DNA from 2 places in the Mesorhizobium sp. NPDC059025 genome. Region 1 is predicted to be linked to the other one. Evidence: predicted binding sites of a transcription regulator. Region 1 holds the regulator's gene; the other holds the start of a gene.
The links. Region 1 encodes HrcA, which represses chaperone genes, less so after heat shock. Its sites were predicted from a motif close to GTTAGCACTCNCNNNNNGNGAGTGCTAAC; they were not measured.

Region 1 (4,398 bases):
ATTCCGCTGGCCCGACGCAGCATCCTGGCCCTGGTGCCGGATGCCAAGGTTGTGCAGGGTGACGCCTTCGGTTCGGTCGGGCTCGGCCTCGCGCTCGACGCGCGGCGCAAATTCGGCTGAGCGTTCTAAGTCTTGCCTTTGTAAGAGACACGCCAGACCGTGCCGCTGCCGTCCTCGGTCACGATCAGCGCACCATCCCGGGCGACGGCCACGCCGACTGGCCGTCCCCAGACGGCATCGTCGGAGATGACAAAACCGGTCATGAAGTCCTCATAGACGCCGGTCGGCTTGCCGTCCTTGAACAAGAGCCTCACCACCTTGTAGCCGGTCGGCATGCCACGGTTCCAGGAGCCATGCAGGGCGACAAAGGCGTCGCCCTTGTACTCCGCCGGGAACTGCGCGCCTTCGTAGAAGGCGATGCCGAGCGGCGCCGAATGCGCCTGGATCAGAACATCCGGCACCGTCACCTTGCCGGCGAGATCGGGGCGGGTGCCGGCATGACGCGGGTCCTCATTGTTGCCGATGTAATACCAGGGCCAGCCGTAGAAGGCGCCCTGCTTCACCGAAGTCGCGTATTCGAAAGGAAGATTGTCGCCCAGAGTGTCGCGCTCGTTGACCACACACCAGGGCTGGCCGGTTGCAGGCTGGACGGTGAGCCCTGAGCAGTTGCGCAAGCCGGTGGCAACGGTCCGGCGGTTATTGCCGTCCGGATCGAAGGCAAAGACGGCCGCGCGGCCACGTTCATAGCCCCACGCCGCTCCAAGCGGCTCGCTGGCGGCCCACGCCTTGGGTCCTCCGGGAGGATCACCAAGCTCCTCGGCAACATTGGAGGCTGATCCTACAGACAGATAAAGCGTCTTGCCGTCTGGCGAGAAGGCGATGTCGCGGGTCCAGTGACCTCCGTCGGGAATGTCAGCGACAATAGTCTCGGGCTTTCCCGAAGCCTTCAGGTCGCCGTCCTTGTAGGCAAAGCGCACGATGCTGTCGGTATTGGCAACATAGACCCAGCGGGGCTTGTCCAGCGGGTGGAAGGCGATGCCATAGGGCGAACTCAAACCCCTGGCGTAGATGGTTTCTTCGGCAGGCTTGCCGGCACCATCGCCGGGCCGGTAGAGCCGAACCTGGTCAGCGCGGCTGTCGGCGACGAAGATGTCACCGTTCGGCGCGACGCGTACGACGCGCGGATTGCTGATGCCCGAAGCGATCAGTTCGGCCGAAAAACCGGCCGGCAGCTTCGGCTCCACGTTCTTTGGCCGCCGCACCTCACCGGGACTGTTCGAGGCGGAATCTGAAACATAGGGTTTCGGCAGATCCTGCGGTGTCAGCAGGCGCTGGGTGCCAGGTTTGTCGGCGCGCCAGCCGCCAAAGGCTGCCTCCCCTTTCAGGACCTCTGCTTGCTGGGCAAAAGCCAGTGGCACAGGGGCAACGAAGAACGGAACCAGCAAGGCTGCAACAGCGCGTTTCACATCATCCTCCTTCGCTCACCAAGCGGAAGATAGGATGAGAGAGGCATCAGCGCATCACAACTGAACGTGAAAAGGTGCTAGGCTTCAGCACCGAAACCGGCTTCGAGCCGCCGTTCCAGTTCGACAAGATCAGCGGGCAGCGGCAGGCCAAGCGCACGCAGCTCCGAGAACTTCTCTCGCAACTGTTCCTGGATCTCGTGCTCGTCTTCCGGCTGGTTGACCATCTCCTGCAGAAGCAGGCTGATCCGGGCTTTGATCTCTTCCAGCGCCATGATGTTCCCTCCTGGCTGGTAATCTCAGCTTTTATCGCAGCATGCGCGAAATCAGTTGCGCCGTATAGTCCACCATCGGCACGATCCGGGCATAGTTGAGACGCGTCGGGCCGATGACACCGAGGGCACCGACCACGCGCGCATCCTTGTCACGATAAGGGGCGACCACCAAAGACGAGCCCGACAGCGAAAACAGCTTGTTTTCCGAGCCGATGAAAATACGCACGCCCGAGCCCTGCTCGGCGAGGTCGAGCAACTGGATCAGACCATCCTGCGCCTCCATATCCTCGAACAGACGCTTGAGCAGCTCGATGTCGGCCTGGGCAGTGACATTCTCGAGCAGATTGGCGCGTCCGCGCACGATGAGGCGAGCCGGCAGGCCACTCTCGGTGCCGGCCCAGATTGCAAGACCTTTCTCGACCAGATCCTGCGACAGCGCATCGAGCGCGGTACGGGTTTCTTCCTTCAGCCGGGAAATCTCTCCGCGCGCTTCGGCAAGCGTGCGGCCACGGATATGGGCGTTGAGGAAATTCGAGGCCTCGTGCAGTTGCGACAGCGTGATGCCGGCCGGCAGGTCGATGACACGGTTTTCGACATCGCCGCCCTGGGAAACCAGCACCGCCAGGGCCTTGCCCGGCTCCAGCTGGATGAATTCAATGTGCTTCAGCGCCACCTCGGCCTTCGCGGCCAGGACCAGCCCGGCGCCACGCGACATGCCCGACAGCATCTGGCTGGCCTCGGTCAGCATATGTTCGAGCGACATGCCCTCGCCCGAAGCCTTCACCTGCGTCTCGATGGAACGGCGTTCGTCGTCGGTGAGATCACCGAACTCCATGAACGCATCGACGAAGAAACGCAGGCCCTGCTGGGTCGGCAGCCGTCCGGCGGAAATGTGCGGTGCGTAGATCAGGCCGAGATGCTCCAGGTCACTCATCACATTGCGGATCGTTGCCGGTGACAGCGACGAAGGCAAAATGCGTGACAAGGAGCGTGAGCCAACCGGCTCACCATCCCTGAGATAGGATTCGACGATGCGCCGGAAGATGTCGCGCGAGCGTATGTCGAGCGGCTGGAAAGCCGGCGATTGCATGATCGGATCGACGATGGGTTTGGTCATCGGGCACAAGATCTCCAGGGCCAAGGATATAGATTGCAACCGGGATGACGCAAGCGACCCGTTTTCCTTTGCGCCCGATCCTGCATGGGGCTACAAGCCGGCCACGACTCCAAAACCAAGAAGAAAGAGCTTTGATGCGCCCTTCCAAACGCCAGCCAGATGAAATGCGCGCGATCTCCTTCGAGCGCGGCGTTTCCAAGCACGCCGAAGGCTCCTGCCTGGTGAAATTCGGCGACACGCATGTGCTGTGCACGGCGAGCCTGGAAGAGAAGGTGCCGGGCTGGATGCGCAACTCCGGCAAGGGCTGGGTGACGGCCGAATACGGCATGCTGCCGCGTTCGACCGGCGACCGCATGCGCCGGGAGGCTTCTGCGGGCAAGCAAGGCGGCCGCACGCTGGAAATCCAGCGCCTGATCGGCCGCAGCCTGCGCGCTGTCGTGGACATGCAGGCGCTCGGCGAAGTGCAGATCACGGTCGACTGCGACGTCATCCAGGCCGATGGCGGCACCCGCACGGCTTCCATCACCGGCGGCTGGGTGGCGCTCTATGACTGCCTTCGCTGGATGGAAGCACGCCAGATGGTGAAGCTGGACAAGGTTCTGAAGGACCATGTCGCTGCCATTTCCTGCGGCATCCATGACGGCCAGCCGGTCATCGACCTCGACTATCTTGAGGATTCCTCGGCCGGCACCGATGCCAATTTCGTCATGACCGGCAAGGGCGGTATCGTCGAAATCCAGGGCACGGCGGAAGGCGAACCTTTTTCGGAAGAGCAGTTCTCGGCGCTGATGGCGCTGGCCAAGAAGGGCATTTCCCGGCTGGTGTCGTTGCAGCAGATGGCGGTGGCCTGAGGCGTGATGCAGCCTGCCGCCATCCTTGAATCCGCGCTCTACGTCACCGATCTGGAGGCGGCGGAAGCGTTCTATGCCGATATCATCGGCCTGGAGCGCATCGGCAAGGTAGCTGGCCGGCATGTGTTCTTTCGCTGCGGACAGGGCGTACTGCTGCTGTTCAACGCGGAGGCGACAAGACATCCGCCGTCACCCGATGCCCGGCTGCCGGTTCCGCCGCATGGCACGGCCGGGCAAGGACATTTGTGTTTCTCGGCCAATGCCGAAGAACTGGATCGCTGGAAAGTCCATCTGACGGCGCATGGCGTGGTCATCGAAGCCGAATTCGAATGGCCGCAGGGCGGCCGCTCCATTTATCTGCGCGACCCTTCCGGCAATTCGCTGGAATTCGCCGAACCGAAAATCTGGAAGCTCTAGATGCATTCGCTCGATGGAAAGAAGATCGTCGTCGCCAGCCACAACGCCGGCAAGCTGAAGGAATTCGCCGACCTGATGGCACCGTTCGGCTTCGAGGCAAAATCAGCCAAGGAATACGGCTTGCCGGAACCCGACGAGACCGGAACCACCTTCGAACAGAACGCCTACATCAAGGCGCTTGCCGCGGCACAGGCGACCGGCCTGCCGGCGCTTTCGGACGATTCCGGGCTGTGCGTCGACGCGCTTGACGGGGCGCCCGGTGTCTACACCGCCAA
Region 2 (4,398 bases), on a different contig from region 1:
CCGTATCTGGTAGGGAACGATGAAGAGCAGAATGAAACCCATGGCCAGCGCGGCTGCCCAGAAGGTGGTCAGGGCCGGACCACTGGCCAGAACCGTGCAGGCAAGCACGGCAACCACCCCGACACTCACGATAGCGAGCCGATAGTCGATGCGCGCCTCGAAGACGGTTGCCGTTATCGCACCGAGTATCTGCGCGGCGAGACTGGCCGAGACGATCAGACCGACCGTGCGGCCGTCGATGCCATATTGTGCGCCGAGCGGCTCCAGGAAGGCCCACACCGAACCGAAGAACATGAAGTAGCAGAAGATGGAAAGCAGCGCGGTGATGGCGCCAGGCGTCAGCACATTCGAGAAACGCTCGTCTTTTGGAAGGTCCGCATATTCATCCGGCACCGCACGGGCAACCGCGAGTGAGAGCACGCAGACCACAGCCAGCGTGACGAACCCGCCGCCTGCACCAGAGGCCGGGATCACGGCGAGTGCCAGCAACAGCGCCAGAACGCATTGGGCCAGGGTCTGCAGCGACACGAAATAACCGCCGATGCGCTCCGCTCTGCGCGAGCGCGCGATCAGTTCGGTCGCCACCGCCACCAGGCCGCCTTCGGCCAAGCCAGCCAAGGCGCGAGCAGCAATCAGCGTGTTCGCGCTCGCAGCATAGGCTGTCCACACATTGGCCAGCGCCAGGAGCAAGAGCAGGATCGTGCTCTTCCCGCGCATGTTGCGCGCCGGGAGCGCCATTGCCACGACAGCCGAGCCGATACCGATGGTGATCAGCTCCGCGGTTGCCACCAGGGCCAGCTCATCGCCGCTGACATGGCCTTGCGTGAAGAGCGCGCCGAGCAGAACCGGCTGCAGCCCGAGAACAAGCAGGCCAACCGAACCGATCCACAAAGCTGCGGCGAGCTGCCGTTGTGTCGGATTGCCAACGAGCCAGTCTCCGTCTGCAGCATGCGCGGAATTCGTCGAGTCCACAGGCGCCTCCCAACGTCCGTTGCCTCAAGCCAAAAGCTGACAATCAATCAGCATCTTGAAAACTGATACATAATCATCTTTCTTGTCAATGCGGATTTGGTGACGAGGATCCATCAGAGTGTGGACAGCCGGCTCATGAAACAGCCCAAGCCTACAGCCGCCGGGTCGCAGTTGCGGCGCCGGCCGAAGCAGGAACGCAGCCGCGAGCGCATCGATGCCATCCTGGCCACCGCCAAGCGGCTGATCGGCGAAAAAGGTATCGACGCCGTCACCATGAAAGAAGTCGGCGCGCTGGCGGGCGGCCCGATTGCCACCGTCTATCACTATTTCCCGAACAAATCGGCGATCCTGGCCACGCTTTACGAACGCTTCTCGGAAGTCACGCGCACGCGACAGCGGGATATCGCTGCCGGCATCGATGGGCTGGAAAGCATGATCGCGGCTTCAGACAGGATGCTCGACGACTACTACGAACGCGTCGCTGGCGATCCCGCCATCCTAGATCTGCAGCATGCCATCCAGGCCGACAAGGCGCTGCAGAATCTCGACATCGCCGAAACACATCACCAGGCGAACATCTTCTGCGACAAAGTCGTCCATCTGTTGAAAGCACAGCGGCAGGAGGAATTCAGGTGCATGGTGTTCCTGTTCTTCCAGCTCGCCGGTGGCGTGGTGCGATTGGCGCTGACACAGGATGGAATGCAGGGACAACGCACGATCGACGATTACAAATCGATCATTCACGGCCAGTTGCGCGCATTTTTCGACTAGATCAGGCCGTGGCCACGACGATGTGGGCCTGGATCTTGGCGGCAACCTCACCCTGCCCATGCCTTTCCGCAATCACCCTTGCGACATGGTCGGTGGCAGCGTCCAGTTTTCCTGCATCCCTGGCCTCGATTTCCGTGCGCAGCACGGTTCCCTTGCAATAGGCGACGGCGGGAAGCAGCGGCGAGGATGCACGGCTCTGCTCCGCCCTTGTATCGATTTCGACGCGAGAGAACCCCGCGCGCTCCACGTCACGGCGGATCTGTTCCTTGTCGTGATAGCCGTGTGGCGTGCGTGCCAGGAAACGCGGTGGGTCGTCTGGAAAAACTTGGGCGAGAGCGTTCGTCACATCATTCGCAAGAACATTCTCCTCGATGCGATCCCATACGCTGAACAGGAAATGCCCACCGGGCCCCAGCACGCGTTTTGCCTCGCGATAGGCCGCGACGCGGTCTGGGAAGAACATCGCCCCGAATTGACAGCAAACGAGATCGAAGGCGGCATCCGCGAAAGGCAACGCCAGGGCGTCTGCCTGCAGCCAGGTGACACGGCTGTCTGGCCCTTGCCTCGAGGCAGCGTAGTCCAGCATCGGCTGGTTGAGATCGGTCACCACATATCTGGCATCAGGAGACAATTGTGGCGCCAGCGCGCGGGTGACCGCTCCGGTGCCAGCAGCGATTTCCAAAACAGCGCCGGGCGAGAGGGAAACAATGCGTCGTGCGAGATCCACGGCATATGGCTCAAAAATCAACGGCACCATGTGGCGATCATAGTTTTCCGGTATTGAGCCCGCGAAGACCTAGTCCGCATTAGGCATGGCCATCACCCGCCGTTCATGGACGGCGTGAGATTAGCATATTTTGCTCATGCTGGATCGGTGTGGCCGGCGAGCATGCTGCAGGGACGACTGCAGCCGGGACAAAACACCGATTTCATGCGGCCAGATGCCGCGCCGCACCTTGACTCTCATGATGGGCGGGATTATCTCACCGCCACGTTAGCACTCACCCACAGAGAGTGCTAACCGAAGGTCCGGCAGGGCCGGACGGAGGAAATTCTTTCTCACCTTTCGCACCGAGGAAATCAAATGGCAAAGTCGAAGTTCCGCCCGCTTCATGACCGCGTGGTCGTTCGCCGGGTTGAATCCGAAGAAAAGACGGCTGGCGGGATCATCATCCCCGACACCGCCAAGGAAAAGCCGCAGGAAGGCGAAGTCATCGCCGTCGGCTCGGGCGCTCGTGACGAGGCCGGCAAGCTGGTTCCGCTGGATGTCAAGGCCGGCGACCGCGTCCTGTTCGGCAAGTGGTCGGGCACCGAAGTGAAGCTCAATGGCGAAGACCTTCTGATCATGAAGGAATCCGACATCATGGGCATCATCGGCTGATCACCGGCGTCTCATCCGCACCATCCAATCTTGATTTCGGGCGCTTAAGCCCAGGAGTAAAAAATGGCTGCTAAAGAAGTAAAATTCTCCCGTGATGCCCGCGAGCGCATGCTGCGCGGCGTCAACATCCTCGCCGACGCGGTGAAGGTCACCCTCGGTCCGAAGGGCCGCAACGTCGTCATCGACAAGTCGTTCGGCGCTCCGCGCATCACCAAGGACGGCGTCACCGTCGCCAAGGAAATCGAACTTGAGGACAAGTTCGAGAACATGGGCGCCCAGATGGTCCGCGAAGTCGCTTCGAAGACCAACGACATCGCCGGCGACGGCACCACGACCGCGACCGTTCTCGCCCAGGCGATCGTGCAGGAAGGCGCCAAGTCGGTTGCCGCCGGCATGAACCCGATGGACCTGAAGCGCGGTATCGACCTCGCCGTGGTTGAAGTCGTTGCCGCCCTCGGCAAGGCTTCGAAGAAGATCAAGACCTCCGAGGAAGTCGCGCAGGTCGGCACCATCTCGGCCAACGGCGACGAGTCGGTCGGCAAGATGATCGCCGAAGCGATGCAGAAGGTCGGCAACGAAGGTGTCATCACCGTTGAGGAAGCCAAGACCGCCGAGACCGAGCTGGAAGTCGTCGAAGGCATGCAGTTCGACCGCGGCTACCTATCGCCGTACTTCATCACCAACCCGGACAAGATGATCGCCGAGCTCGAGGACGCCTACATCCTCCTGCACGAGAAGAAGCTGTCCAACCTTCAGGCCATGCTCCCGGTTCTCGAGGCCGTCGTGCAGACCTCCAAGCCGCTCCTCATCATCTCGGAAGACGTCGAAGGCGAGGCCCTGGCCACGCTGGTCGTCAACAAGCTGCGTGGCGGCCTGAAGATCGCTGCCGTCAAGGCTCCGGGCTTCGGCGATCGCCGCAAGGCCATGCTGGAAGACATCGCCATCCTCACCGGTGGCCAGGTCATCTCGGAAGACCTCGGCATCAAGCTCGAAAGCGTGACGCTCAACATGCTCGGCCGGGCCAAGAAGGTCCGTATCGAGAAGGAGAACACCACGATCGTCGACGGCGCCGGCAAGAAGGCCGAGATCCAGGGCCGCGTTGCCCAGATCAAGCAGCAGATCGAAGAGACCACCTCGGACTACGACCGTGAGAAGCTCCAGGAGCGTCTCGCCAAGCTGGCTGGCGGCGTTGCCGTCATCCGCGTCGGCGGTGCGACCGAAGTGGAAGTGAAGGAAAAGAAGGACCGCGTCGACGACGCCCTGAACGCCACCCG

Region 2: groES (co-chaperone GroES) is a predicted target of HrcA. The motif match lies at 2,737-2,765, and genes of this name have one in related genera.

Annotation. Positions count from the first base shown of each region.
Region 1 covers NZ_JBHYIM010000006.1:322,540-326,937, forward strand. The annotation lists gene ACFWYE_RS17150 (Hsp70 family protein) at 1-120, shown strand, start outside; gene ACFWYE_RS17155 (PQQ-dependent sugar dehydrogenase) at 126-1,466, opposite strand; gene ACFWYE_RS17160 (hypothetical protein) at 1,544-1,738, opposite strand; gene hrcA (heat-inducible transcriptional repressor HrcA) at 1,770-2,855, opposite strand; gene rph (ribonuclease PH) at 2,990-3,706, shown strand; gene ACFWYE_RS17175 (VOC family protein) at 3,713-4,123, shown strand; gene rdgB (RdgB/HAM1 family non-canonical purine NTP pyrophosphatase) at 4,124-4,398, shown strand, end outside.
Region 2 covers NZ_JBHYIM010000001.1:508,508-512,905, reverse strand. The annotation lists gene ACFWYE_RS02405 (MFS transporter) at 1-972, opposite strand, end outside; gene ACFWYE_RS02400 (TetR family transcriptional regulator) at 1,108-1,743, shown strand; gene ACFWYE_RS02395 (class I SAM-dependent methyltransferase) at 1,745-2,500, opposite strand; gene groES (co-chaperone GroES) at 2,828-3,124, shown strand; gene groL (chaperonin GroEL) at 3,188-4,398, shown strand, end outside.